Regions from separate parts of the Halomonas sp. KHS3 genome, predicted to be linked through region 4. Evidence: predicted binding sites of a transcription regulator. Region 4 holds the regulator's gene; each other region holds the start of a gene.

Region 1 (5,858 bases), on a different contig from region 4:
GCGAAGCTGCCATCTTCACGCACTTCCAGTTCCACCAGGAACGGCATGTCGGTATAGCGCCGCACATAGTCAGTGAAGTAAGCACTCGGGTTATCGAGGTGGAACTCTTTGAGGATGACATGGCCCATGGCCATCGCCAGGGCGGCATCGGTGCCCTGTTTGGCGGACAGCCATTCGTCGGTGAGTTTGGAAACCTCGGCATAATCCGGGGTGATCGAAACCGTCTTGGTGCCCTTGTAACGTACTTCGGTAAAGAAGTGGGCATCCGGGGTACGCGTCTGGGGCACGTTGGAGCCCCAAGCGATAATGTAGCCGGAGTTGTACCAGTCAGCGGACTCGGGAACGTCGGTCTGCTCGCCCCAGGTCATCGGTGACGCCGGCGGCAAATCGCAGTACCAGTCGTAGAAGCTCATGCAGACGCCACCAATCAGCGAGAGGTAGCGACTACCTGCGGCGTAACTGACCATGGACATGGCAGGAATCGGCGAGAAGCCGAGAATACGGTCGGGGCCGTACTGCTTGGCGGTGTAAACGTTAGAAGCAGCGACCAGCTCGTTGAGCTCGTCCCAGTTACCGCGAACGAAGCCGCCCATGCCGCGAGCACGTTTGTACTGTTTGGTCTTGGCGGGGTCTTCGACAATAGACGCCCAGGCGTCTACCGGGTCTGGGTTAGCCTTGAGCGCTTCGCGCCATAGCGCCAGCAACGGCTTGCGAATCAACGGGTACTTGAGGCGGTTGGCGCTGTACAGATACCAGGAGTAGCTGGCGCCGCGCGGGCAGCCACGCGGCTCATGGTTAGGCAGGTCGGGACGGGTACGGGGGTAGTCAGTCTGCTGGGTTTCCCAGGTAACTAAACCGTTCTTAACGTAGATCTTCCAGCTACAGGAGCCGGTGCAGTTCACCCCGTGGGTGCTACGCACTACCTTGTCGTGTTGCCAGCGGGCACGATAACTATCTTCCCACTGGCGGGATTCGCTGCGTAGCTCACCGTGTTCGTTGGCAAAAGGCTCGCGGGACTTGCGGAAGAAATTCAGCCGATCTATGAAGTGACTCATGGTCGATCTCCAGGCTCCTCGGAAATTTGCATACCCGACAGTGCGGGTTCCATGGAGTGGATTCTGCGTGATCGACAAGCGAATTACTGCGTGATTACCTCCATATACACCCTATCTACCCCCAAGGTGATAGAGCGGCCAACGTAAAGGAATAGACGGTTGGCACTGTTGAAATTACACCGTGCGCGAATAACGGTTTTCCGTTGGTTTCAGGTAGGCGTCGAACGCCATGGCCAGGTTGCGGATCATCAACCTCCCTGAAGGCAGCACCTCGATTTCATGGTCGCGCAAAGCAATTAACCCGTCGTCCGCCATCTCTTCGAGGCTCGCCAAGGCACTCGCGAAGTAGCTGCGAAAATCGATATTGTGCCGGGCCTCGATAGCGGCAAATTCAAGTCGGCCGTGACACATCAGGGTATTAATGACATCGCGGCGCAGGCGGTCGTCATCGCTAAGGCGATAGCCACGGAAGACCGGTAAATGCCCTTCATCCAAACGATGCTGATACTGGGCAGTTTCCTTGACGTTTTGGCTGTAGGTATCGCCCACCTTACCAATCGAAGTAATGCCCAGCCCAATCATGTCGCAGTCGGCGTGGGTAGAGTAGCCCTGAAAATTGCGCTGCAGAGTGCCATTTTCACGGGCCAGGCTCAGCTCGTCATTCGGAAGGGCGAAATGGTCCATGCCGATGTAGACATACCCTGCGGCCGTCAGGCGGTTAATCGTAAGCTCCAGCAGCTCCAACTTGCGCTCGGGTGGCGGCATGTCTTCGGGGCGAATTAGCCGCTGAGCTTTAAACAGTTCGGGTAGATGGGCGTAGCTATAAGCGGCAATGCGATCCGGTTGCAGGTCAATAATCTTGGTTAGCGTCGTATCGAAACTCGCCACCGTCTGCAGCGGTAAACCGTAAATCAGGTCAACGCTGACCGATTCAAACCCCGCCTCGCGGGCAGCCTTGACCAGGGATACCACCTGCTCTTCACTCTGGACGCGATTGACCGCTTGCTGCACGTCGTGATCGAAGTCCTGAACCCCGAAGCTCAACCGATTGAAGCCCAGCGTGTAGAGCTCGTACACCTGTTCGGGTGTCACGGTGCGAGGGTCTACCTCCAGCGAGAATTCACGCTCTTCAGGTGCGGCGAAGTGAAAGGCTTCGTCCAGCGCCGCCATCAGTTCGCGTAGCTGGGCATTGCTTAAGTAGGTTGGGGTGCCGCCGCCCAGATGCAGTTGGGTCATTTGGCGGGTGGTATCGAACAGCGCTCCCTGAACACGTATCTCCTGTTTTAACCACTGGAGGTATTCGGCAGCTCGCTCGGTATTATGAGTAATGATTTTGTTGCAGGCGCAGTAGTAGCACAGGCTTTTGCAGAACGGGATATGCACATAGACCGAAAGCGGCTTGGGTACTGCGACCCGATTACTGCGCTCGGCGGCGCTACGGTAATCATCCTCGGCAAACGCGGCATGAAACTGGGGCGCAGTGGGATAAGAAGTGTACCGCGGGCCTGGGCGGTCATATTTCTCTACCAGGGGGCGATTGAAGAGCAGTTCATCTTGCATGATCGAAGTAGGTCTCTGAAAAGGGGCTCTAAAAGAGGTCTCTGAAATGGAACTCTGGAAGTGGGTGCAGCAAGCATTGGTTAATATTCATACAATATACGTTTTAAAAACTGCCTGCATCCAGCTTGCCTCCTCTGCAGCGTTATCCTCTTTTGAAAGCCACCCCGATATGACCTGTGTCAAAAGCCGACAAAAAATAGGTGACTAAAATGCTCGGACTTTCCCCGCAAGGAGTCTCGCTATGGAGCTTGTATGTCCCGCTGGCAACCTGCCCGCCCTAAAGCGCGCTGTAGATGAAGGTGCCGACGCCATCTATTTTGGCTTCCAGAACATCACCAACGCACGGCAATTCGCCGGGCTAAACTTTACCGACAAACGTGCCCGCGAGGGGATCGATTACGCCCACCGACATGGCAAACGCGTTTTTTGCGCCATTAATACCTATCCCCAGCCCGATGGCTGGGAACACTGGACTCGGGCCGTGGATCAGGCCGCCGAACTGGGCGTGGATGCGCTGATTCTCGCCGATATGGGACTGCTCGACTACGCGACTCGCCATCACCCCGAGATCTCGCGGCACCTTTCAGTGCAGGGTTCGGCGACCAGCCATGAAGCGCTACGCTTTTACCACCAGCATTTCGGCATCAAGCGCGCCGTACTTCCACGGGTGCTGTCAATCACTCAGGTACGCGACCTGGCCAAGCAAACACCGGTAGAACTGGAGGTGTTCGCTTTCGGCAGCCTGTGCATCATGGCCGAAGGACGCTGCTATCTCTCCTCCTACCTGACCGGCGAATCGCCCAATACCCGGGGCGTCTGCTCGCCAGCGGCTCATGTCCGCTGGGAAGAAACGCCTGAGGGCTTAGAGTCACGCCTTAACAATGTTCTTATCGACCGCTACGCCGAAGGCGAGCGCGCAGGCTACCCCACCCTATGCAAGGGTCGCTTCGAGGTAACGGGCGAGACCTATCACGCCATTGAGGAACCCACCAGCCTCAATACTCTGGAGCTATTGCCGGAACTACGCGACCTGGGTATTAGCGCCGTCAAAATTGAAGGTCGTCAGCGCAGCCCCGCCTATGTCTCTAAAGTGGCCGGGATCTGGCGTCAGGCGCTCAACCGCCTAGAGGCTCAGCCTGAGCGCTTTGATCCAGAACCCGCCTGGATGGCAGGCCTTGCCGAGCTTTCCGAAGGTGCCATCACTACCCTAGGCGCCTACGAGCGCCGCTGGAAATAGGAGCCTACTATGCCGAACACTACACCTCCCCTATCACCGACCTTATCAACCGGCCCTCTGCAACTCTCCCTCGGGCCGGTGCTTTTTTACTGGACTCGGCAACGCTACGCCGACTTCTACCGCGAGGCGGCCGACTGGCCGGTAGAGATTATAACCCTGGGCGAAACCGTCTGCTCGCGGCGCCGCGATATGAAACTGGACGACTGGCTAGGCATTGGGCGCGAGCTCACCCAGGCGGGCAAGCAGGTGGTACTCGCCAGCCAGACCTTGATCGAGTCCGAAGCCGACTTGCGTGACTTGCGCAAGCTGTGTGACAACGGTGATTTTATCGTCGAGGCCAATGACCAAAGTGCCCTGCAGCGCCTCTCCAGTGCCGGACTGCCGTTTATCGCCGGTGCTGCGCTCAACCTCTACAACCCGGCGACACTGGGCGTTATGGCCCGTGCCGGCATGCGGCGTTGGCAAGCCCCGGTGGAAATGTCACAGCAAGACTTAGCCAAGCTTATTAACGATTGCCACCAGGCAGGCGTTCCCCACCCATGCGAAGTATTCGCCTACGGGCATCTCCCCTTGGCCTGGTCGTCACGCTGTTTTACCGCCCGGCGTCACCAAACACCCAAAGACCGCTGCAAGTTCGTCTGCCAAAAATACCCCGAAGGCTTGGTGCTACGTTCACAAGAGTCCCGGGATGTTTTTACCCTGAACGGTATTCAAACCCTTTCCAGCGCCTGCCAGGATCTGCGCCATGAACTGACGTGCATGGCGGATATGGGGGTATCAGTAGCGCGTCTCAGCCCACGGGCGGAAGGCATGGCCGAGGTGGTCACGGCTTTCGACCAGGCCCGCCACGGCAGGTTAGCTACGCCCGATCCTTTGGCGCTGGTGGATGCTGAAATCTGCGACGGTTACTGGTATGGCCGACCGGGTATGGATAACACCCGCACGATGATTGGCTAAAGCCATAGCCTAGGCGCCACCACGCCTTACTATTTTTCCCCACCATTTTTGACCTGGATCATTTATTGCAAAATCCTGAACGCTTACCCTTCAACACCACATATAGTATTTATTTTTATTAAATCTAGCATATATAGGTGAATTGGGTGAAAAGCTCCACAAGCGTTCAGGTAGCAAAGCATCATATTGACGTCGCCTCGACGGTCAATGAGTACCTCCAACGCGCCGACTGGCGTGTTCACGCCAATGCCAACCAGGGGTATTCATTGGGCGGTTTAATCCTCAACGTCTCAGGCAAGTTGATAGCCAACTACTGGCTCGATGAGATTTACCCCCACGCCGTGGGGGAAGCTCATAGGGAAGGTGATTTGCATATTCACGACCTGGATATGCTGTGCGGCTATTGCGCCGGCTGGTCGCTACGTACTTTGCTTTTAGAGGGATTCAATGGGGTGCCGGGACGGGCGGAAAGCCACCCGCCCCGCCACCTTTCAAGTGCCCTCGGGCAAATGGTTAATTTTCTTGGCACCTTGCAGAACGAGTGGGCCGGGGCACAAGCCTTCAGCTCTTTCGATACCTATCTGGCACCCTACGTACGCAAGGACGGCCTGACCTACGCGCAGGTTAAGCAGGCGCTTCAGGAATTCATCTACAATCTCAATGTACCTTCGCGCTGGGGTAGTCAGACGCCCTTCACCAACCTAACCTTCGACTGGGTTTGCCCCGACGACTTGCGCCAACAGGCACCGGTTATCGGTGGAGAGGAGCAGCCGTTCAGTTACGGCGAACTACAGGTTGAAATGGACTTAATCAACCGGGCCTATTTGGAAGTGATGGAGGCCGGGGATCGCCACGGGCGTGTGTTCACCTTCCCGATACCCACTTATAACATCACCCATGATTTCGACTGGGAAAGCGACAACGCCGAGCGGCTCTTCGCACTGACCGCCAAGTACGGCCTGCCCTACTTTCAAAACTTTCTAAATTCGGATCTGGAACCCCACATGGTGCGCTCCATGTGCTGCCGCCTGCAGCTTGATTTAAGTGAA
Region 2 (5,858 bases), on a different contig from region 4:
TAGCCAATGTCTGCGCTCAACTGCATGCTTGGCAGCAGCATGGTTACCACTTATCGGTAGCGGTTAATCTCTCCGCCAGTGATGTGGTGGATCGCCAATTAGCTGCTTATTTGGCTAGCCTGCTTGAGCGCTATCGTCTTGCCCCTGCCCGCCTGAGTATCGAAGTCACTGAAAGTGCCGTTATGCAGGACGTTGATGCCGCCATGGCCACGTTGATGGAGCTCAACCAACTAGGGCTGCGTATCGCGATTGACGATTACGGCACCGGCTACTCTTCCCTAGCGCAAATCAAACGCTTGCCCGTGGATGAACTCAAGATCGATAAATCGTTCGTGTTGGCCATTGATTCCCAAAAAGATGACTTGACGATTGTCAGCTCGACCATCGAAATGGGCCACAGCTTAGGACTGCGCTTAGTGGCCGAAGGCGTCGAGAATCGCGCCAGCGCCGAGCTGTTAAGCAAGCTTGGCTGTGACTTTTTACAGGGCTATTGGATTGCTAAACCAATGCCAGCTGATGAACTCCCCGCATGGTTGGATAATTTTACGCCGCTCTCCTTGCCCCACCCGATGTCTTCCTTACTAAAGGCGTTCCAGAGAAAGCCATGATGTTATTTCAATCTATGTTTTCACCATCCAGTTCACCCTTTCGGCACTTTTTTTTCAGCTGCCTTGCGGTCTGTTTAGCGCTTGCGGCCATGCCCTCCTATGCCGGTAGCCGTATTGTAAGTACGGGCGGAGTGAGTGCTATTGAAGGGGCCGCGGGGGGTGGCTTATCGCCTTGGGCAGTGCTGGCCAGCACCGCCAGCGAACAGGAAATCGGCGTCACTGCCGCCGCTACCCATGCCTGGGTGGACGATTATCGGCTAACAGTGACCGGCGCAAGCCTGAATGTTTATGACCGTATTGAAGTCTCAGTGGCGCGTCAAACGCTTGATCTAGACACCCTGGGTGGCGAGCTAGGCCAGGATATTTACGGTGCTAAGGTGCGCTTGCTCGGTGATGTGCTCTATCACCCTTGGGGCATTTGGAGTGTTGGGATGCAACATAAACGACTGGTTGATGGCACCATTCCCACCGCCCTCGGTGCCGATAAAACAAGCGGTACCGATATGTATCTTAGCGCCAGCAAGTTGCTGTTTAGCGCTGTTGCCGGGCGCAATGTGCTATTCAACGCCACCCTGCGCAATACCAATGCCAACCAGGGCGGTCTGCTTGGCTTTGGCGGCGATCAGAGTAGCCGCTCGTGGATGGCCGAGGGGAGCGTGGGCGTTTTTATTACCCCGCAATGGGTTGTCGGTGCAGAGTATCGTCAGAAACCCGATAACCTAAGCGTAGCTAAAGAGGATGATTGGCAAAGTCTCTACAGTGCCTACTTCTTCAATAAGCACTTATCACTCACGGGCGCGTGGTTGAACTTAGGCGACATTGCCGGCCTACCTTCCCAACGCGGCGGCTATCTTTCACTTCAGGCAGCTTTCTAAGCGGGGCGCTATGAGCTTTCCACACAAATGCAAGCGGACACACCGTGGTTTAATAACGGTTACTTTTGCAACAATCGCAATTACGCTCGCAGGCTGCACTCATCAGTCAGCCACTCAATCAACAACGCTTTACGAACGGCTTGGCGGTCAGGGCACTATCGACACGGTGGTCGAGAATCTCTTATACCGAATTGCGGATGATCCCGAAGTAGTGGTGTTTTTTGCTAACACCAATATCGATTTATTTGCTGAATCCCTGGCCAGCCAGCTATGCGATGTAAGCGATGGCCCCTGCCACTATGAAGGCCCGCCGATGGATCGTGCTCATCAACATATGGGGCTAACAGATGCGCATTTTAATCGCTTGGTGGAACATCTCGATGCGGCTATGCAGGCGGAGGGTATTGCCCTTGGCGCACGTAATGAACTGCTGGGCAGACTCGCCCCTATGTACACAGACGTTATGCGTCTTCAGTAACCTGCCAACCGTCACGGCCCATCGCTTTTACCCGGTAGAGTGCTTTGTCGGCGGCTTCGTAAGCGTAGGGAAACGTTGCTTCATCGGCTACAAAACAGCTCCCGCCAACGCTTAACGTCACGCCTTTTTTATCCGGATGGGCAGAGTGGGCAAAATCAGCTTCCCGCAGCCCTTCAATTAGCTGACGACAGTAACGCTTCAGCGTGTCAGTGTTCGGGCAGTGAAGTAGTGCCGCGAACTCATCGCCTCCCAAGCGGTAGAGCTGCGCTTCATCATTCAGCGTTTCACCAATCAATGTGGCCAATTGGCGCAAAAGAGTATCGCCTTGCGGATGCCCATAGGCATCGTTGTACTGTTTAAAAAAGTCGATATCGACCAGAATCAGCCCTAACGATTGATGCTGCTTCGCCAACACATCCTGGTGTAAAGCGCTGCGATTGCCAATCCCGGTGAGCGGGTCGCGCATGGCACGCTGCATCCACTCGAAAGTCTCTTGGGTGGCGCGATCTGCGCGTCTTAGCTGGCGCTCATGGAGCCACCAAAACGCCAATCCCATCACAAAGATCAATAAACTGGAGTAAGTCAGCACCTGACGATGCTGACGGGTGCTTTCGGAAAAATCGTTAATCGCTGCGCCCCGACGATCAAGCTGATCCATCTCAATATGGGTTAAGCATTGAATCGGTGCGAACAACGCCATCGCCGCAGCGATACGGTCAATGCCCCGCGCCACGAGCAGCGCCACCAGCCGATCCAACTCCTTCAAACTAGGCTCAACGCAGGTATATTCACGCCGATAAATGTGCACATCGGCTAAGCCGTAGGCCAGGTCAATATCCAAGGCTGCGGCATCCAGCGCATCTTGCTCTGCCTGGTCACTCAATAGCTCGGATTGGGCATTTTGTAGGTAGACCCGTGCCCGAGTAGAAAGCTGCTGACCTGTAAGGCTCCCCGTCTGGCTGAAATAAGCCTGTATTTCGGGGTATACCCAGCGCGATTCATAAACAATCAACACCATAAGTGCCAAAAAGCTCATCAAGCTCAATGATAACCACGTAAAATAGCGGTGCTGGCGAGCTAAAGGCCGGGGACGAACTGTGGGCTGCGCGACGGGCCTAGTTTTGGATGTCACCACTTCGCCTCTATGCTACGAATCATCCAGATCCAGTCATTGAACTCACGCAGGTTTTCTACGTCGCGATCACCCTTGCCCTGATTATTGTAGTCACGCTCTACCAGCCGCACAGGGCCTCGCGTACGGATGGTGAGCGGATCGCCATCCTCAGAGCTAATCAGGTACCAGTTAGGGTCGTCCCACCCTTCTAAGGTAACCTCGTAGTCGTCCCAAGCGGTAAAGTGAAGCGCCGGGGGCACTTCGCCAAACTGTTCAATCAGAAAGGTGCGAAACTCGACGCCCTGCATCTCCACATCGCGCCCTTGATAGGGGTCATAGAGTGTAAACGTCGTATCAGACATGTCGTGCAAGTCACTTAAAGCGACCTTTTGAGTGACATCGCCGTTGATCATATTTACTGCCTGGGCAAAGGCAGTCGCGGGAAGTATTATGCCCACGACAATTAACGCGCACGCTAACCGATCACGTACACGACCCCACGGGCTGTGGTGTAAGGCAACTGCGTTCATGACAAAGCATCCTAGTGTAGTCATTGCTTCAATGGACTTTACCAGAGCACGCCTTGCATTGCTCATTAACGCACGCTATGCGATTGCAACTTTTCAGCACATTTCAGGCAAAAAAAAGCCAGCCCATGGTGGGCTGGCAACAGGAGGTTTACTGCGATAGCAAACCCCCTCCCCTGACAAGGTTTACATGAGGTGGGAAAGCTACTTTTTACGCTCATCTTTACGTAGATGATCACGAATCACGAAGCCCACCCACCCCAGCATAAAAACGATTACTAACGCGACGGTCACTAAGCCGAAAATAACTGTGTCATCCCAATACATGGTGAATCCCCCCGCCGTGATGTATGCGTTCATACTAGTCACTCAACGGCAGAAGAATGCTGACCTAGATCAAGTTACGGCAGGCGGGGGAAGGCGGTTAAACAGGAAATTGATACTGATCAATTTTTGGGCGTGATTAGCACTACAGCACCTTGCGGTCTTCGACTTTACTGTGTTCGGTACCTGGTGGTAACGGATGGCCTTTGGCTAATTCTGCACGGGTAGCTTCGCGTACGTCTAAAATGGTGACTTTATAGTTCAGCGTGCGCCCGGCCAGGGGGTGATTGGTATCGACGGTGACGCGGTCGCCATCGACTTTGAGTACCGTAACAATTTGCGGCCCGGCTTCGCCCTCAGTTTGAAAGCGGCTGCCCGGTTCCAACTCAGCGTTACCAAAAGAGCCACGGCTGACTTCCTGAACCAAATCTTCGTTACGCACACCGTAGGCATCTGCGGGCATTAGTTGAACGCTAAGCTCGGCGCCAACGATTTGACCTGCTAGCGCACTCTCCAACCCTGGCACGATATTGTCGTGACCATGCAAATACTCTAGCGGCTTATTGCGCGCTTGGGAGTCATCCAATACCTGCTTGCTGCCATCGTTGAGCACGTCGCTGAGGACATAGTGCAAGGTAACTACCTGATGCGCCGTAATCGACATGGAAAACTCCTCTCCGGTAAGCTGTCGGTTTTGTGATAGCACTTTGTGTTAGAACACTGCCTCAGTTTATCACTTGGCCGTTGCCAGCGTCTTTCCACCAGGAGTAGCGTTTAATGTTAAACCCCACCCCCCAGCGCACTTGGCTTGCTGCGCTGGCTATTTATTGTCGTGCACCCGTTATTACCATGCTGTTTTTGGGGTTTTCTGCAGGCCTACCCTTTTTATTAGTGTTTTCAACACTCTCCGCCTGGCTGCGTAGCGACGGCGTGGAGGTAGCGGCAATTGGCTTTTTTGCCTGGATTGGCATGCTCTACTCGATCAAGTTTTTCTGGGCGCCGGTGGTAGACCGGTTAGCGCTCCCGATTTTGACCCGCGCCTTCGGCCAACGCCGCGGCTGGATGCTGTTAGCCCAGGGGTTGATCGTTGCGGGGTTAGTGGGGCTGGCCGGTTTGAGCCCGGTGGGTAATCTCGGCTGGGTGGCCCTCTTTGCACTGCTGGTGGCGTTTGGCTCAGCGACGCAGGATATCGCTATCGATGCCTATCGCATTGAGTCCGCCGATGACGATGTTCAGGCCGCCATGGCCTCGACCTATATTATTGGCTATCGCGGTGGCTTACTTGCCGCCGGTGCCGGCGCACTGTATATCGCGGCCTCTGCCTCTTGGGATGTGGCCTACATGAGCATGGCGGCGCTAATGGGCATTGGCGTTCTCACCGTGCTGCTGCGCCCTGAACCGAAGCGCGCTTCGCTTTCTATTCAACTTATCCATGAGCCTAAGGTACGGGCGTTTATTCGCGCCAGCCGCGGTAAGCCCAAACTGTTACGCCGCCTGGGTGCCTGGAGCGTTGGTGCGCTGGTCTGTCCGTTTACCGACTTTTTTCGCCGCTATGGAGTGAAAGCGCTGTGGATTTTGGTGTTTATTGCCGTATTTAGAATCAGCGATTTGGCCATGGCCTCCATGGCCAACCCGCTGTATATCGACCTGGGCTTCTCGCTGGCAGAGATTGCTAACGTGACCAATATATTCGGCATTGCGATGAGCATTACCGGTGGAATTCTAGGCGGGCTATGCGTGGCGCGCTACGGCATTGGCCCGCTGCTGATCTTCGGCGCGGGGTTAGTGATGGTGACTAACCTGCTGTTTGCCGTGCTTGCCGTGGTGGGTAATCAGTTGCCCATGCTGGTGGTGACGATTATCGGCGATAACCTTGCCAATGGCTTAGCCAGTGCGGTGTTTATCGCCTTTCTTTCCAGTCTCACATCACGC
Region 3 (5,858 bases), on a different contig from region 4:
TTATAACTCCCGGTACAAGCTGCGCTTTGGAGCAGCGGAAAAGCGCTCACCGTGATGCCGCTTGTTATGGTTTCTGCTCACTAAGCTCAACCTTTCTGCCATCAGGATCTTGGACGACATAAACATGCTTTCCGCCAAACTTATACTGGTCCACTAATTCTAAGTCAGGGATGATATTGCCCAGACCTTCCACTGAAAATCCTAGTCGCGTGTTGTCTACTGATTCGCTGCTAACCAATGGATACAACTCGAATACAAACCCCGCATTTTCTGACGAGTAATGCACTGGCCCACAGCCATGCTGCTCTTCCACGAAGCTGAAACCGAGCTGCTCATAGAACTGCTTGCTGGCCCGCAAATCGCTGCACCGTAGTACGAACAAATCAAGTTTCATAATTCACCAAAATGACATAACGCTGCAACGTGCGCGGCTTTGTAATAAAGGCGCAGCCGCAACGTACAAGCAGTCGCTGTACCTGCGGCTATTATCCATTTGCCGAAATTACAGTTATGTTAAACCCTTCATCAGGTGTGGGCGCAACAAAGTACTTTGTAACCTGCTCAAACATCTCTTCAGTATCCGTTGTCGCTCTCTGCGGTTGTTCTGCACGCCTTTTGGCTATCTGCTCTAAGCAGGTATCATTTGGCTGGTCAATGTAAATTAGCTCATGGGGAGCCTGAATCTCTGAAAAGACACTTCTAAGCCATTTTCGTTGCGGAATCGTATTTGCAGGAAAGTCCATTACCACATTAGTGCCTGACGCCAAGATCGACTGAGCCAGCTTCTTCATTTGAGGCTTGAGCCGTCCAGCATATTTTACGTAATCTTCCAGTGTCTTAATGCTATCGGGATAAACCGACGCAAGCCACTCGTCTTCTGAAAGCAGTACGGCGTTTCGTTCTTGGGAAACTTCAAGAGACTTTGTAGTTTTCCCTGCCCCCATTTTCCCGCAGAAAAATGTCAACACTCCTTTCTTCATTTCTTGCCTCGTATTGCATAGCAGTTTATTTCTGCGCATACGTATTTTCCTAGAAAGCGTAACACCATAAAAAAACTCCAATGTGTTAATAGTAATGGGCAAATTACCAACTCCCATTCAAATGCTCGCTAGAAAAATGCGCATGCTCATTCCTGACCATCTTTTCGCATTGCCTATAAACACGAGCAGATGTTTTACAACCTGCTGTTTTAATTTATTTTTATAAACAATATTCTGGCAATATTTGATCATACCTCTTGCTGAGCGTATCAGAAAAACACGCATTACAGACTAAAAATACTTCATATCACTGCGCATGCATCCATACAAATGGGCAAGCCAAATGGTTAGCAGCCCGCTTCTGAATTAGGTCTCTCCAGCCTCCCCTCCCCCTAACCCCCCCCATGTCTAATAACTCTTGCCCTGGATCAATAATCCACTCCCTGGGTCTCGTTACACTGGTTTCATCGTTAAGCGGCTATCGAAAAGCCGTCTAATCTTACTATCTGCGTTAACACCTGGAGTGATCCCATGCGTAAAGCCGCCCTGCCTACATTATTCGTCACCACTGTTGCCGCTGCGGCAATGATGACCAGCAGCCAGGCATTCGCCTACGGCGCTGGCGATTTCTTCACCCGCGTGGGTGTGGCCAAAGTCGCCCCCACCAGCGACAACGGCTCACTGGCCAACGGTGCGCTATCAGTGGATGTACAGGATAAAACCGATTTCGCGTTCACCTTGGGCTATCGCTTCCACGATAAAGTCGGCGTGGAACTACTGGCGGCGCTGCCGTTTGAACACGACATCCATTTAAACGGCGATAACATTGCCTCAACCAAGCACCTGCCGCCGACCCTAACACTGCAGTACTACCCGCTGGGCGGCACTCAGTCACGCGTACAGCCCTATGTCGGCGCCGGTATTAACTACACCTTTTTCTCCGATGAGGAGCTGACGATTGGTGATTTAGACCTGGATGACTCCTGGGGAGCGGCAGGCCAGGTAGGTGTTGATCTATTAATTGATGACCATTGGGCGCTGAACGCCGCTGCTTGGTACATCGATATCGATACCGATGCGAGCGTTAACGGTGCGGCGGCAGGTACCGTTGAGATCGATCCTCTCGTGGTCATGGCAGGCCTCAGTTACCGCTTCTAAGCCACTTGCAAAACCGCTAGCGGATGTTATCCACAAAGCCTGCCTCACGGTGGGCTTTGTGCGTTTAGTAGCATGCCGCTTTAAGCGCTTTCAGTGACGATCTGGTCGACCTTCTCTACCGCCCGCACGATGAGCAGCTGGTGGTGGGCGGGTGTTTTCTCCTGCTGTAAATAGGCCGCCACGGCGGGAGCCACCTCGCACTTTGCGGGCATGGCTGCACGGGCATCCATCAAAGCGTTCAAGCGGGCAATAAACACAAAGCGTACCCATTGAGGCAGCGACATCGTGTCGATGCAAAATGGCTGCTGGCTGGCAAACGCCTCTGCATCGGGTGTTGGCATGCGCCATAGATCGGCGGCTTTCATCGACGCCTCAAGCTCTAGAAGTGCTGTCTGCAGCGGTTGATAAGTACTCATAAAGACGTGTGTCACTACCTCGGAAAATGAAAAGTGTGTCGTCTGCCCATTATCCCCACTCAGCGAGTGCCTTGCCACCTATCAACGCTTGCGGGAAGTTATCCATAGACTCACAGAAAACCTGCACGAGCCTGTGGATAAACTATGGAAAGGTGTCGCAACGCTTGCTCTCATGGGGCTTTCGCACAGTTGATTAATTTTTAACCGCATTGTCATTAATGCTAATGCCTTAAGGCATTGTCATTAACACCATGTTTTATCAGTCTCTGCGGCTGACAGTGTCACATCAGCAAGGTAGAGTGCAGGCTTGCAACGCGGAAGGATGTCATGCAACCAATTCAAACCCTTGATGAGTTTTTTACCCGCAGCGGTGGCGAGGTTTCCCTTTACCATATGGGGCGCCATGTCGTCTCCTGCCCGCGGGAGTCACTTGCCGCCTTTGAAGGTGGCGAAATGGCCTGGCCAGAACCCTGGCAAGGCCAAGCGCGCTTAGCCATTGTGTTTCGCCTTGGCGATATGCCCGAACCGGCTATTTGGTTCTTAGCCTTGCCACTGGACGAGCAGGGAATGATTGCCCCCGCCCAGCGCGATGCGTTTTTAAACCGGCTGCTGGAAACACTGGGGCGCGCGGTTTCTAACGTGGGTCGTGAAGAAACAGCGGACGTGGATCACTTAATGAAGGATAATCCCCTCGCCTTCACGCCTAACGTCACCTTCCAAGCCATGCTCAATGCACGCGCCACCCATGCGCGTGGGCTACCCGCCAGCCAGCATTTTGAGCCGGTTGATGCCTACTTGAGCGGCCAGCAAGCGATCGATTGGCAGGCATTGGGGTTACAAGGGATTGCCGATTACGTCGTGAGAATGGAAACACTTGACGCTGAATCGCTCGCGCAGCGGTTGCCTGAACTGCCTACCGCCGTTATCCACTCCTTGTGCTACTGTTTAGAGCACCAGCCATTGCCACAGGCGTTAGTCGCGGCACTGCAGCGTCGTGGCGAAGCCGCTGCACAAGCGGGCGACATCGAAACGCTGTGTGCCTGTCTGCGCGCAGTGGGCAATACGGATGCATCAGAGGTGGGTAATTGGTACACGGCCTTACTTAACAACTCAGCGGCCTGTGGGCCGGATGTGCTCGCGGCAATAGCCGGGCGCGGCTGGGGCTATCTTGAAGACGCGCAGCGCCTGCCACTTTTTCTGCAACGCTTAGCAGAAGATGAGCGTAGCGATTTTGCCGCCGTAGTGCGTGATATTGCGTTAATACCACGACTACGCTTACCGGTCATGATGGCACTGCGGGATGCGCCTGCTGGCTCCGCAACCCAACGCCGTTTGACACTGATGATGTCACAGAGGAACGCTTGATCCGATGTCACTTTTAATTGCAAGGAGTGAGCCGTGAAGGAATTACCCTATCAGGCCAAAGCGGTCATTGGCCGCCGCGAGATGGTGACGCTACCTGAACTAGGGCTTCACCTATGCTGTAAAGCTGACACTGGCGCGCGAACATCTGCACTGCATGCAGAAGAGATAGAGACCGATGAAGATGACCATGGTCAACTGTGGGTTAGCTTTATCACCCATAGCGGAGGGCCAGACACGCCAGCGCATCGCTTCCGTTTGCACCTGCATGATCGACGCCGGGTCACCAGTTCCAACGGTCATAGCGAGTGGCGCTATGTTATACGTACCCCGATGCAGATGGGCGATTTGAATTTCCCCATTGAACTGACCCTTACTGACCGCAGCAATATGCGCCACCCGATGCTACTAGGCCGTAGTGCCATGCGCCGCCTCCTGGTGGCCCCCGGTGCCGCATTCTTGCACGGTGAGCCTTAACCCCTTATTAGTCGCTTCAATCTCAGCTCGGAGTCTCCTACATGCATATCGCTCTGCTGTCACGCAATCGCAATTTGTACTCTACCCGCCGCCTGGTTGAAGCCGCAGAGCAGCGTGGGCATACCGCCCGCGTGGTGGACACGCTGCGTTGCTATATGAGCATTACCTCGCACCACCCTTCGATCCACTATAAAGGCCAAGAGATTGAGCCTTTCGATGCGGTGATCCCGCGCATTGGTTCATCGGTCACCTTTTACGGCTGTGCGGTGCTGCGCCAGTTTGAAATGATGGGCACCTACGTTATCAACGATAACGTCTCGATTACCCGTTCGCGGGATAAATTACGCTCACTGCAACTGCTGTCGCGTAAGGGGTTGGGGCTGCCAATTACCGGCTTTGCCCACTCCCCCGATGACATTCCCGACCTGATCACCATGGTCAAAGGTGCGCCGCTGGTCATTAAGCTGCTCGAAGGCACCCAGGGGATTGGTGTGGTATTGGCGGAAACCAACCAAGCCGCTGAATCCGTCATTCAAGCGTTCATGGGCATGAAAGCCAATATCATGGTGCAGGAGTACATCAAAGAGGCGCGTGGCGCCGATATTCGCTGCTTCGTGATTGGCGATAAAGTGGTCGCTTCAATGAAGCGCCAGGCGGCGGACGGTGAGTTTCGCTCGAATCTACACCGCGGCGGCACCGCCACCGTGATCCGCATCACCCCTGAGGAACGTTCAACGGCGATCCGTGCAGCCAAAGCCATGGGCCTGCGCGTTGCCGGTGTCGATTTGCTACGCTCCAATCACGGCCCGGTGATTATGGAGGTTAACTCTTCGCCTGGTTTGCAGGGCATTGAGAACGCCACCGGCAAAGATATTGCGGGAATGATCATTGAGCACATTGAAAGAAACGCTTCACCAGCCCGTAAAGCACCGCCCAAGCCTAAAGGCTAAGGCAAAATATTAAAATAATCCGTTTCGGGGGTGGCAAATAGTCGCTGTCACCCCCACAATCTGCGTCACCGAAGGAGGTAGACGCTCATGTTTCTCGATAATCGCCAAGTGGCGATGGACAGCGTATTGGAAGCGCTGGCCGATAGCATTGATTATTTCCAAGACAATATTGAACGCCTGCGCCCGTCGCTGCGTGACGCTTTAAAGCCGCATTATGCTGCGCGGCTCAAGCAGATGCGCCAGCTGCAGGATCTGGCCCGTGCGCATTTAAAAATGCTGCCCCGGGATGCAGACGTTGAGCGCGATGATTTTTTATGGCTGTGGAGCCGTCTAAAAAGCTTTGTCGGCAACGATAGCCAAGTACTCATCAATGAGCTATTAGAGCAAGAGCGTGTATTAATGCAGGCGCTCTCCTCTCTGTATACCCACCCGTTACCCGATCCGATTGAACCGGTGGTAGAAGAGTGCATGCAGGGGTGCCGTAAGCTTATCCGCGAGCTGTATGCGCTGCAAAA
Region 4 (5,858 bases):
GCGGCAATGCGCTGAGCGGCGTGCTGCCGATTTCGGCCACACGGCTGGAAAGTGACGGCAGCGAGCGCATTCTGCCCGCCAGCGAACTCACTCCCGGCGATCGCGTATTGATCAAGCCCGGCCATGGCGTGCCTGCCGATGGCATCATCGAGGAGGGTGAATCGAGCCTGGACGAATCAATGCTGACCGGCGAATACCTACCAGTCACCCGCCGAGTGGGCGACCGCATTACCGGCGGTAGCCAAAACATGGAAAACCCGCTGGTGATAAGGGTTACCCACGCAGGGCGCGATGCCCGTGTAGCGGGTATCGTCGATCTTACCGACCGTGCCTTTGCCAGCCGCCCACGGCTGGCCCAGATGGCTGCGCGCATGGCGCACCTATTCGTGCTGCGCCTGCTGGTAGTAACGGCTTGCGTGACCCTCGCCTGGTGGTTTATCGACCCTTCACGGATGCTCTGGGTACTACTTTCGGTGCTAGTGGTGACCTGCCCCTGTGCCTTGGCGCTGGCCACTCCCGCGGCACTGGCAGCTGGCCATGGCCAACTGCGAAAGCGCGGTGTCTTGATCACCCGCGCCGATGCCATGGAGACGCTCTCTAACGTTACCCGGGTGATTTTTGATAAAACCGGCACCCTGACCCGCGGCGAAATGCACCTTACCCAAACCCAGCCCTTTGGTGAATTAACCGCCGAGCATGCACGGGCCATTGCCGCCGCCCTTGAGGCCCACTCGGAACACCCGATCGCCCGCGCCTTTAGGCCGTTCCGGGATGCGACCCTGCAAGCCAAAGATATTCACAGCCACACCGGGCAAGGGCTCGAAGGGAGCCTAAACGGCGCTCGTTGGCGGTTGGGCAAGCCCAGGTTTGCAATGGATAGCGCAATAGATGGCGCCGTGGATGACGTCATAGCGGCGCCTGCCAAAGGCCAGTGGCTGCTGCTTAGCGAAAACGGTGCGCCCCGCGCCTGGTTTGGCCTGCACGACGGCGTCCGCGATGATGCTGCGGCAACGATCAAAGCCCTCCAGGCCCTGGGGTTAAGCGTTGAACTGCTCTCTGGCGATACCCAGGATGCCGTGGAAAGCTTGGCCAACCAACTTGATATTACCACCTGGCATGCGGGCACCAGCCCGGAAGGCAAGCTAGCCCGGATGAAAGAGCTCCAAGCCGCAGGCGAAACCGTGGTGATGATTGGTGACGGCATTAACGACGTGCCGGTGTTAGCCGGTGCCGATGTGGCGATTGCCATGAATGGCGCAACGGATCTAGCCCGCACCCGCGCCGACGCAGTGCTGCTCAGCCCACGTCTGATGCGGATTTTTGAGGCCATCGAGATTTCCCGCGCCACCCGGCGTATCATGCGCCAGAACATGATTTGGTCAGTGTGCTACAACTTTTCGGCGCTGCCGCTGGCGGCAATGGGTCTGGTGCCGCCCTGGCTAGCTGCAATTGGAATGTCGCTTAGCTCGCTAGTAGTGGTGGGTAATGCCCTGCGACTGTCGCGCTGGCGACCTCAGCCCGCGCCAACGCTCGACACCTCAACACCGGTGGCCGCATGACGATTCTTTATCTGCTGATCCCGCTTTCCCTGATTTTGCTGGGCCTCGCCGTCTGGGCGTTTTTCTGGGCGGTGAAAAATGATCAGTTCGATGACCTAGAAGGCCCAGCGCACCGCATTCTATTTGATGAGGATGAAAACGATCTTAGCCCTGAGCAGCGCCGCCAGCATCAGCAGGCAAAGCAAAAATCTTCCGAACCATCAGCGGCAGACACACCCGACGACCAAGAGCCTCGGCCATGAATCCAACGGGGCTTGATCTGCCGCCGCTAATGGCGGCGTTTGTGTTTGGCTTGATGGGCGGCGCCCACTGCATTGGTATGTGTGGCGGCATTATGAGCGCGCTCACCTTTGCAGTCCCCCCCAGCATGCGTCATCCGGCGCGCATGGGAGGCCTGCTGCTCAGCTACAACACAGGCCGCATTGTTAGCTATATGAGCGCAGGCGCGCTGGTGGCACTGCTAGGCACGCTGTTTTCCCTTTCTGCTACGGCACGCCTGCTACTCCAGGTATTTGCCGCACTGATGCTGATCTTAATGGCACTGTATATCGCCAACTGGTGGAAAGGGCTGCTCAAAGTGGAGGCCGTTGGCCGGCGACTATGGCGCTTTATCGAACCCGTGGGGCGTCGCTTGATGCCCGTAGTGCATATTCCCCAAGCCTTCGCCCTGGGAGCGCTCTGGGGCTGGCTCCCCTGCGGGTTGGTCTACTCCATGTTGGCCTGGAGCTTAGCGATTGCCGACCCGCTTCAGGGCGCTCTACTCATGGGCGCCTTTGGGCTTGGCACCCTACCTGCGCTGCTTGCCACTGGCCTGGCTGCCCGCCAGCTCAGCCATTTGATACGTCACCCCGCGACCCGCAGCGTGGCAGCGCTGACAATTATCGCTTTTGCACTGTGGCAACTGTGGACGCTTTCGGTACACAACCTCTAATAGCATGACGTGGCTCAACATTTACCTCCTAACCACGGGTTAGGCTAGCGGCATTTCCTAACGTCGGAGCGCCCCTTCATGCCCGTTCATACCCCTGCTGCCTTACCTCTTGCACCCGCTGCTGCCGCAGCCCCTATGCAGCCGGTGTGGGACGAAGCGTTACTGCGTCGCTACGACACCAACGGCCCACGCTACACCTCCTACCCCACGGCGCTGTCGTTTCACGACCAATTTACCCCTGGCGACCTGACCCAGGCATTGGAGCGTAGCAATGCCAGTAAGCGTCCGCTCTCTCTGTACGTTCATGTGCCCTTCTGCCGCAAGATCTGCTTCTACTGCGCGTGTAATAAAATCGCTACCAAAAACACTGCCCTTGCCGAGCCCTATATAGCCCGGCTTGACCGTGAAATGGTGCTGACCGCACGCCACTTGGATACATCACGACCGGTGGAGCAGTTGCATTGGGGCGGCGGCACGCCGACATTTCTCAGTTTGAACCAGATGGGCGACCTGATTGATCGACTGGATGCACGTTTTGGTCTTTCATCGTCTGCTGATCGCGATTACGCAATTGAAATAGATCCTCGCGAAGCGGATGTGTTTACGCTGCGCCATCTCGAATCCCTCGGCTTTAATCGCATCAGCCTGGGCGTGCAGGATTTAAGCCCGCTGGTGCAGAAAGCGATTAACCGTATTCAGCCTCGGGTACTTACCGAAACGCTGATGGAGGAGGCGCATCGCCTGGGCTTTCGCTCGCTCAATCTCGACCTAATTTATGGCTTGCCATTTCAGACTGAAAAGAGCTTTGCCAACACCCTACGCCAGGTGATCGAGCTCAACCCGGCGCGCCTTTCTGTGTTTAATTACGCGCATATGCCCGAGCGTTTTGCCCCGCAGCGGCGCATTAATGTCGATGACTTGCCAGGCGGAGAAGAGAAGCTAGCGATTCTGCGCACCACCATCGAAATGCTCACCGCAGCTGGCTATGTGCATATCGGTATGGATCACTTTGCCCGCCCTGACGATAGCCTGGCTATTGCCCAGCGCGAAGGCTCGCTGCAGCGCAACTTCCAGGGCTACTCCAGCCATGCTCAGTGCGACTTAATCGGGCTTGGCGTATCGGCGATTTCCCGTATTGATGACGTCTATGCGCAGAATCCTAGCGATCTGGCCCGCTACGAAGCGGCGCTGGATCAGGGGCAGCTTGCCACCGTGCGTGGCATACGCTTAAGTGATGACGACCTGATCCGCCGGGATGTGATTGAGCGGCTGATGTGCGATATGGGCATTGATCTGACCGCCGTTAGCCAGCGCTGGAACATTGATGCCCCCCGCTACTTTGCGCCTGCGCTTGAGCGCCTGCAAAGCGCCGAGCAAGATGGCCTGCTGGCACGCAGCGGCGACCAGCTTAACGCAACGCCAATGGGTCGACTGCTGATTCGCCATATAGCAATGGCGTTTGATACCCATCTTTCCGGGCAAACGGGACAACAGTATTCTAAGATTGTTTAATCACCTTATTGCAGGCATGCTAAAGCGACTATAATAAGTAAGGATTTTCTAATTGATAAGCGGGACCCTCTCAAGGAGCAAAGCATGTTGGAACCCATGAGCCGTCGGCGCTCGCTACTCCATGAAGCTCGCTGCCAAACCTGCAGTTTGAGCTCACTGTGCCTGCCACTTGCCCTTGAGCTGGACGACGTGGGGCAGTTTGACGCCATTATTCGTCGTCGCGCGCCGCTGAAAAAAGGCGAACCGCTGTTTCGTCAGGGCGACACCTTTACCAGCGTTTACGCAGTCCGTTCGGGCAGTTTGAAACAGATCACCGCCGAAGGTAACGGCAGCGAGCAGTTGACCAATTTCTACCTGCCCAGTGAATTGGTGGGGTTGGATGGCATTGACGAAGAGCATTACCCCGGTAGCGTTATCGCCCTGGAAACGACCACCGTCTGCGAGATTCCTTTTGACCGCCTGGACTTACTCTCGGAGGAGCTGCCCGAACTGCGTGGCCAGCTTTATCGCAGCATGAGCAAAGAGTTGCGCGATGACCGGCGTATGATGCGGCTACTTTCGCGTAAAACCGCCGATCAGCGGCTGGCAAGTTTTTTGATTACCCTCTCAGATCGTTTTCGTCGCCGGGGCTACTCGCCTTACAGCTTTCGCCTCTCAATGCCCAGGGCTGATATCGGCAACTACCTGGGCTTAGCGGTGGAAACGGTCAGCCGCATACTAAGCCGCTTTCAGCAGCAGAGTGTGGTGGCGGTCTCAGGGCGAGAGGTCAACATTCTCGATATGCCGCGCTTGATTACCCTCGCCGAAGAGGAAGAGCAAACAGTTAGCTGACGTTAAAGGCTTGGATACGCCCCGCCAGTAGCTCTGCTTGCTTGGCCTCAAGGCCTTCAAAATCGAACAGGCTGCGGTCGGCCAACTGGGAAGGGGCAATGTTGGTGACGGCCTTGAACATGCTCTCCAGACGGCCAGGAAACTTTTTGTCCCACTCGGCAAGCATCTCTTTGACCACCTGACGCTGCATATTAGGCTGTGAACCGCACAGGTTGCAGGGAATAATCGGAAACGCCATCAGCCGCGAAAACTCGGCGATATCCGCCTCTTTGCAGTAGGCCAACGGCCGAATAACGATATTCTTCCCATCATCGGATAGCAGCTTTGGCGGCATCGCTTTCAGGTTGCCGCCAAAGAACATATTGAGAAACAGCGTTTCGAGAATATCTTCCCGGTGATGGCCCAGGGCTATCTTATTGGCGCCAATCTCTTCGGCAAAGCCATACAACGAGCCGCGCCGCAGCCGTGAACAAAGCGCGCAGGTGGTTTTACCTTCCGGGGTTTTCTCTTTTACCACCGAGTAAGTATCGCGCTCGACAATGTGGTACTCCACGCCCTGCTTATCCAGATACGCAGGCAATACGTGCTCGGGAAAACCCGGCTGTTTTTGATCCAGATTGACCGCTACCAGCGAAAAATTGACCGGCGCATTGCGCTGCAAATTGCGCAAAATCTCCAGCATCGTGTAGCTGTCCTTTCCACCGGAGAGGCAGACCATTACGCGATCACCTTCATTGATCATTTGGTAATCAATGATCGCATTGCCCACTTCTCGGCGCAGACGCTTTTGCAGCTTGTTAAATTCACGCTTCTGCTTCGCATCAGCCAGCTCAGGCTGGTCGTGCTCAGCGTTAGCTGGGGTGGCTCCAACCGTATCAAGGTGAGCAGGATCAAAGTGATCAAGAGTTTGCATGGTATAAGCACTGCCGAGGGTAGAAGGCGTGAGAGAAAAAAGTAATAACTATTCTAACAACACTCACCGCCTGACCCAACTAATCAGACGTAGCCACACAAGATATCGCAAT

What was found. Region 4 encodes FNR, which switches genes on or off when oxygen is low (the NO sensors DNR and NnrR bind a similar motif). Its sites were predicted from a motif close to TTGATNTANATCAA; they were not measured.
Region 1: a site for FNR is predicted at 2,785-2,798, ahead of hemN (oxygen-independent coproporphyrinogen III oxidase). Genes of this name have one in related genera too.
Region 2: a site for FNR is predicted at 3,989-4,002, ahead of ccoM (cytochrome c oxidase subunit CcoM). Genes of this name have one in related genera too.
Region 3: a site for FNR is predicted at 1,399-1,412, ahead of RO22_RS14825 (OmpW/AlkL family protein). Genes of this name have one in related genera too.

What each region holds. Positions count from the first base shown of each region.
Region 1 covers NZ_JWHY01000004.1:394,969-400,826, reverse strand. The annotation lists gene RO22_RS12660 (nitrate reductase subunit alpha) at 1-1,055, opposite strand, end outside; gene hemN (oxygen-independent coproporphyrinogen III oxidase) at 1,230-2,615, opposite strand; gene RO22_RS12650 (peptidase U32 family protein) at 2,857-3,852, shown strand; gene RO22_RS12645 (U32 family peptidase) at 3,862-4,809, shown strand; gene RO22_RS12640 (ribonucleoside triphosphate reductase) at 4,947-5,858, shown strand, end outside.
Region 2 covers NZ_JWHY01000004.1:122,924-128,781, reverse strand. The annotation lists gene RO22_RS11495 (EAL domain-containing protein) at 1-608, shown strand, start outside; gene RO22_RS11490 (DUF3034 family protein) at 605-1,483, shown strand; gene RO22_RS11485 (group I truncated hemoglobin) at 1,494-1,961, shown strand; gene RO22_RS11480 (sensor domain-containing diguanylate cyclase) at 1,945-2,997, opposite strand; gene RO22_RS25005 (hypothetical protein) at 3,090-3,605, opposite strand; gene ccoM (cytochrome c oxidase subunit CcoM) at 3,807-3,962, opposite strand; gene RO22_RS11470 (peptidylprolyl isomerase) at 4,072-4,590, opposite strand; gene RO22_RS11465 (AmpG family muropeptide MFS transporter) at 4,704-5,858, shown strand, end outside.
Region 3 covers NZ_JWHY01000005.1:352,777-358,634, forward strand. The annotation lists gene RO22_RS14815 (VOC family protein) at 65-394, opposite strand; gene RO22_RS14820 (AAA family ATPase) at 486-980, opposite strand; gene RO22_RS14825 (OmpW/AlkL family protein) at 1,512-2,138, shown strand; gene RO22_RS14830 (YqcC family protein) at 2,219-2,554, opposite strand; gene RO22_RS14835 (DUF3549 family protein) at 2,882-3,919, shown strand; gene RO22_RS14840 (ATP-dependent zinc protease) at 3,953-4,393, shown strand; gene rimK (30S ribosomal protein S6--L-glutamate ligase) at 4,435-5,343, shown strand; gene RO22_RS14850 (hypothetical protein) at 5,431-5,858, shown strand, end outside.
Region 4 covers NZ_JWHY01000007.1:203,923-209,780, forward strand. The annotation lists gene RO22_RS16915 (heavy metal translocating P-type ATPase) at 1-1,559, shown strand, start outside; gene ccoS (cbb3-type cytochrome oxidase assembly protein CcoS) at 1,556-1,801, shown strand; gene RO22_RS16925 (sulfite exporter TauE/SafE family protein) at 1,798-2,490, shown strand; gene hemN (oxygen-independent coproporphyrinogen III oxidase) at 2,569-4,002, shown strand; gene fnr (fumarate/nitrate reduction transcriptional regulator Fnr) at 4,087-4,833, shown strand; gene ttcA (tRNA 2-thiocytidine(32) synthetase TtcA) at 4,826-5,746, opposite strand.